One region of the Shewanella spartinae genome, then DNA from elsewhere that is predicted to be linked to it. Evidence: predicted binding sites of a transcription regulator. Region 1 holds the regulator's gene; the other holds the start of a gene.

Region 1 (3,209 bases):
GTCCATGGCTCTGTGGGTCATGGTCGCGGGGACCGCCACCAGACTCTCTACGCCTCCCAGACTCTCGGCTACCGAGAAGTATTGTAACGCATCTAAAAAGGCAACGAGTGCCGATTCGCCACCTTTTAATTCAAAACTCAGCATAGCGCCGAAGCCCTTCTGCTGTCTGGCCGCAATTTCATGGCCTGGATGCTCGGCAAGCCCCGGATAATACACTTTTTCCACCGCCTTGTGGTCACAAAGCAGTGCCAATACCTTCTGAGCGTTGGCTTGGTGTTCACGAATGCGCACCGCCAGGGTTCTCAGCCCCCTCAGGGTCAGGTAGCTGTCGAAGGCTGACCCGGTGAGACCTAGGGTGTTCGACCACCAGTGCAGCAGCTCGCCCACCTCAGGGTCTTTGGCCACCACGGCGCCGCCCACCACATCGCTGTGACCATTGATATATTTGGTGGTGGAGTGCACCACGATATCGGCCCCCAGCAACAGCGGCTGTTGTAACACAGGAGAGAGGAAGGTGTTGTCCACCACCACCTGAGCGCCCACCTTATGGCTCGCCTGAGCGATGGCCTCGATATCGACTACTCGCAGCAGCGGGTTAGAGGGGGTCTCCAGCCACACCACCTTGGGTGACTGGGTCAGCGCCTGCTCAAGCGCACGCTCATCGGTTTGATCCACCACCAGGAGCCTAAAGGCGCCCTTCTTGGCCAGGTTGGTGAAGAGACGATAGCTGCCGCCATAGCAATCGTGGGGCACCACCAGCAGATCCTCTGGGCCTAACAGGCTGGTCACCAGGGTGATGGCGGCCATGCCGGTGCAGGTCACCACGCCGGTCGCCCCTTGTTCCAGTTCGGCAATCGCATCGCCGAGAATGGAGCGGGTCGGATTACCGGAACGGCTGTAATCGAACGCCCGCGGCTGTTGATGCCCTTCAAACGAGTAGTTTGTCGACAGATAGATAGGCGGCACCACGGCACCGTGCTGAGTGTCTGACTCTATGCCTCGTCGTACGGCGGCGGTGGCTAGTTTACGCGCTGTCATCTTCAACTCCTCAATATGGATCTGGGCAGGCACCTCGGACAAAAGAGATGTCTGGACGTCTAAATGTACCTAAGCCGGTAGTGGGCGTCAACAACTTTTGGACGTTTAGACGTCCAAACATTTAGAAATCTATTTGCATTTGCCAAAAATTCGAGGCAATAATTTGACTGTAATTTGTAAGGGTTTAAAATCTGCACCGAATTTTAGAATTTACAGGTGAGTCAATGACTGAGTGGAATGGCGATTATATCAGCCCCTATGCTGAACATGGTAAGAAGAATGAGCAGGTAAAGAAGATCACTGTCTCTATTCCTCTTAAGGTGCTTAAGGTGTTAACCGACGAACGCACCCGGCGCCAGGTCAACAACTTGCGTCACGCCACTAACAGCGAGCTGCTGTGCGAGGCCTTCCTGCACGCCTACACCGGTCAACCACTCCCCCAAGACGATGACCTGTCTAAAGACAAGCCAGATAGCATCCCAGCCGAAGTCAAACGTCTGATGACCGAGATGGGCATAGAGTGGGAAGAGATGGAGTGATCCACTCACACACGAATCGATAGAGGGATCGCTAGGCGGTCCCTCTTTTAGTTTTCAACCTTAGCCTGGAACATTGCAGTGCCTGCACTTCCGCTCGATCCCCATATTCTGGCGCTAGCCTCGCTTATCGTCTTCGTCGGCGCCCTCACCCAGAGCCTGATCGGTTTCGGCATGGCAGTCGTCGCCGCGCCTCTGCTCTACCTTATCGAACCGTCTCTGGTGCCTGCGCCGGTGATCCTGATGGGCTTCTCTATCGCCCTGCTGACCCTGATCCGCGAGCGTGGCGCCCTGGAATTCAACGGCCTGCAATATGCCTTGCTGGGACGCATCCCCGGCGGACTGATCGGCGCCGGCCTGCTCATGGTCGCCCCCCAGGACGTGCTCGGCATGACTATCGCCATCATCGTGGCCATCGCCGTACTGCTGAGCCTGATGCGGCTCAACTTAGTGGTCAACCGCCGCAGCCTGTTTATCGCCGGGGTGATCTCGGGGATCTTCGGCAACATCGCCGCTATCGGCGGACCACCGCTGGCCATACTGCTCTCGGGTAAAGATGCCAAGCAGTTTCGCGCGGCCCTGTCGGCCTTCTTCATCTTCAGCTCCACCATCGCCATAGTGATCCTGGGGCTTACGGGTCTACTGACCCTGCATCACTTCTACTGCTCGGCGCTGCTGCTCCCCTCTGTGCTGCTGGGTTACCTGATGGCCAATCGCCTGGTGGGACGCATAGACAAGAATAAGACCCGCATCATGACGCTGGTGCTCTGTAGCCTGAGCGCCATCTTGCTGGCCGCCAAGTCCTTAAGTGCCCTGCTCTAACACCTAGGCTCAAAAGAAGGCCGGCATCATAGCCGGCCTTCTTGTTTCTAAAAAACCTATCCTAGAAATGATAGGAGGTCTGAATCACCCCGCCCACGGCGTCATCTGTGCCCACCAGACCGGTGAGATCCAGATTAAAGGAGCGGCCTATGGTAAAGCCCGTGCCCAGGGTATAGAGATTACTGCTGGTATCTTTCATGTCGTGGCGATAGCCGACACGCAGGGCCAGCCAATCGGTCGCCCTCATCTCGCCGCCCAGGCGCCAATACTGGGTCTCGCCTATCTCATCGAATCGCTTATGACCATTAAGATCCACATCTGTCGTCAGGCTGAAGTTATCCCAATCATAGGCCACACCTAAGGTATAGAGGGCCTCGACACGGTAGGTAAACTTGCGTCCCATCGCCTCGACGGTGTCCAGTTTCTGGCTCACCAGGTTACGTCCCGACAGGCCTATGGTCATGCGTTCGAGTGGCTGAATGGCCACGCCAATATCCAGGTTTGCCACGGTATCATCGTTGCGGTACTTGTTGTCGTCGAAATCATCGGCGTCAAAGTTGTTGGCGCTGACCACATAGTTATAGGTGTCGATGCGCTGCAGCTTGGGCGAGATACCGACGGCGACCGGCATGTTGACGATCGACAGCGGGAAGCTGAGGGCCACACCAAGATCAGAGATGGCACCGGCGACCACGGCCCCCTGCGAATCCAGATCGGTGACGGCAGGCGGATTGTTAGGATCGAGATTAGTCAGGGCGTCTATGTCGCTGTCCTCGATCACCGCCACGCTCACCGCATCGATATAGGTCTTGT
Region 2 (3,209 bases), 1.6 Mb from region 1:
GGCGGTTACGACCAGTCTTATTCAAGAGCGCGATCTGATGGCGGATTATGTCGAAGATCTCGAGCAGGTGATCAACATGCAGGCCATTAAGCAGGCCGGCATTCGCATTGGCGTCGATCCCCTCGGCGGCTCAGGAATTCACTATTGGGCCAAGATTGCCGAGCGCTATGGGCTGGATATTACCCTAGTGAACGATCGCATCGATCCCGCCTTTGGTTTTATGCCCCTGGATAAGGATGGCAAGATCCGTATGGACTGCTCATCGCCCTATGCCATGGCGGGTCTGTTGGCCCATCAGGATGCCTTTGATATCTGTGTCGGTAACGACCCCGATTACGACAGGCACGGTATTGTGTGCCCGGGCAGCGGCCTGATGAACCCAAACCATTATCTGGCGGTGGCTATCGAGTATCTCTTGTCCCATCGCCCGCAGTGGTCTGCCGATCTTAAGATAGGCAAGACACTGGTCTCCAGCGCCATGATAGATAAGGTGTGCTTAGAGCGGTCTCGCAGCCTCTGTGAGGTGCCGGTTGGCTTTAAATGGTTCGTCGACGGCCTGGCCGATGGCAGCTTCGCCTTCGGCGGTGAAGAGAGTGCCGGCGCCGCCTTCCTACGTCGTGACGGCGGCAGTTGGTGTACCGATAAAGATGGTTTCATCCTGGCGCTGCTGGCGGCAGAGATACTGGCGGTAACGGGTAAGACGCCGGCTAAGCTTTACGCCGAGATGGTTGAGCGTCACGGCGAGAGTTTCTACAAGCGTATCGACTCGCCGGTTAACCCTAAACGTAAGGCTAAGTTTAATCAGTTGGTGAGCGCGCCCCTGAATGTCAGCGATATTGGCTGTGAAGCCATGGCTGGAGATGCCATCCTCGAGGTGCTGACCCATGCCCCGGGCAATGGCGCGGCTATCGGCGGCATCAAGGTAGTGACCGAAAATGCTTGGTTCGCCGCACGCCCATCGGGCACTGAGGCGTTGTTTAAGCTCTATGGCGAAAGTTTTGTCAGCGAGGCGCATCTCGAGCAGGTGCTCGAGCAGGCCCAGCAGATGATAGAGCGGCTCTTGGCCTAATCGAAGTTGGCCTAGTTCGTTAGCCTAGTTCGTTGGACTAGTTCGTTAGACTAACAGGCTCTTGGATAAACCTTAGTCGGTTACTCCATGGAATCTTAATTCTTAGTACAGATCAAAAAAGCCAGTGATTCACTGGCTTTTTTTGTGGGCGTAACTTGCATCGAGCTGCTTGGAATAACCAAGCGCTAGTAGGTGAGGTGACAGCTAGGCAAGTTGTTCTTTTCTAGATAGTTCTGATGATACTCCTCCGCCTTATGGAAGGTGAGCACTGGGACTATCTCAGTCACTATGGGTCTAAGCCCCCATTTACCGCTGCGGGCGAGGGCCAACTTTGAAGCTTCGGCCTGTTCCTTCTGGGTCTTGTCGTGGAAGAAGATGGCGCTGCGATACTGACTGCCGATATCGCCGCCCTGCATATTGAGCATGGTGGGATTATGGTTACTCCAGAACACGGCCAGCAGATCGTCGAAGCTCACCTTGGTCTCGTCAAACTCGACCTGTACCACCTCGGCGTGCCCGGTTGTGCCAGTCTTAACCTCTTTATAGGTGGTCGCCTTGTCATCACCGCCCATATAGCCACAGGTGGCAGAGGTAACGCCGTCTATCTGCTTGAAAAAATACTCTACGCCCCAGAAACAGCCTGCGCCAAATGTTGCTAATGCCATGGTTGACCTCTTCTCGATTAACGCTTATCTATCTTTTGTTCATCTAGATAACCAATTATCTAGTGTCTAAATTATCTAACGAATCGTCTAGTCCAGTTAATTTTATACGTTTAGATGGCTAGACGGCTTTATTCTGTATTATCTGATTAACGAATGCAACAGGGAAAATATGCGGCGATCGACTGGCCCGCGTGGTCGTCGACTCGCTTAAGTGTTACTATGCTGGCCAACTGATAATAATGCTAATAAATCCAAGGAGTCGCTATCTTTCAGGCCTACAAGGTGGGCGCTGTGATGGTGATGCAGTAAGGAGTTTGCAGTGCAAGACACCCTGATGTTGTCGAAAGACTTTTTGCAATTGACACTAGACAATCCTGTCGGCCTCGAGGCGTTTGAATTTACCCTGGGGCAACACACACAGGTGTCGGTATGGGATACCGGCGTCATCCAATTTGAGCCACTCACTAAGCATGAAACTGATCAAGAGGGCGAGCTAGATGGAAAGGAAGATGCGCTTAAGAGCATAGTGCTTTCCTCGGCGGTGCACGGTAATGAGACGGCGCCTATCGAGCTGTGTGATCAGCTTATTACTGTGCTGCTATCTGAGACGCTGATCGCCCGTCATCGGGTGCTGTTTCTAATCGGTAACCCACCTGCAATACTCAATGGCACACGTTTCGTCGAAGAGAACCTCAATCGTCTCTTCAGCGGTGCCCATGCCAAGGGTGAGAGCAATGCCGAGCGGGTACGTGCTAAGAAGCTGGAGCAGTATGTGGATCGCTTCTTTAACGCGGCGCCCGAAGGCGGCAGTCGTTATCACTACGACCTGCACACGGCAATTCGCGCCTCTAAGCATGAGAAGTTTGCCATCTACCCTTATCCCCATGGCGAGCCCTATAGCGGTGAGCAGATCATGTTCCTGGCCGCCTGCGGCATCAAGACAGTGCTGTTCCACCACGAACCTACGACCACCTTTAGTTACTTCTCGGCCCACGGTTATCAGGCACACGCCTTTACCATAGAGCTGGGCAAGGTGATGCCTATGGGGCAGAACGATATGACCCGCTTTATCGCGGTCAAGGAGATGCTGACTCGTCTGGTAAGCGGCCGCGATCTCGAGCTCGGTGAGTTTGACCCGAGTCAGGTGAATCTGTATCAGGTTAATCGCTCAATCAATAAGCAATTTGACGACTTTAGCTTTACCTTTGCCGACGACGTAGAGAATTTTACGGCGTTTCCAAGAGGTTATATATTGGCTAAGGATGGCGGGACTGAGATTAAGGTCGAGGCCGAATCTGAGTCCATCGTGTTTCCCAACGCCAATGTGCCGGTTGGCCAGCGCACTGTGCTGTGTTTAGTGCCTGCCAAAGATTATCGCGTGGTTTAGGCTCTGGCTTGTAAAGCTAGCGATACATGGGTGAGGCTAGCTAGTTGCTAACCGCGCCCCGTGATAGCTTGCTAGGTAGTTTACGTTA

What was found. Region 1 encodes MetJ, which represses methionine synthesis genes. Its sites were predicted from a motif close to TAGACGTCTAGACGTCTA; they were not measured.
Region 2: the regulator MetJ is predicted to act here: its motif matches at 1,838-1,855, upstream of msrA (peptide-methionine (S)-S-oxide reductase MsrA).

What each region holds. Positions count from the first base shown of each region.
Region 1 covers NZ_CP080418.1:581,987-585,195, reverse strand. The annotation lists gene metB (cystathionine gamma-synthase) at 1-1,038, opposite strand, end outside; gene metJ (met regulon transcriptional regulator MetJ) at 1,263-1,577, shown strand; gene K0I31_RS02620 (sulfite exporter TauE/SafE family protein) at 1,656-2,396, shown strand; gene K0I31_RS02615 (conjugal transfer protein TraF) at 2,458-3,209, opposite strand, start outside.
Region 2 covers NZ_CP080418.1:2,223,302-2,226,510, forward strand. The annotation lists gene pgm (phosphoglucomutase (alpha-D-glucose-1,6-bisphosphate-dependent)) at 1-1,069, shown strand, start outside; gene msrA (peptide-methionine (S)-S-oxide reductase MsrA) at 1,255-1,734, opposite strand; gene astE (succinylglutamate desuccinylase) at 2,069-3,121, shown strand.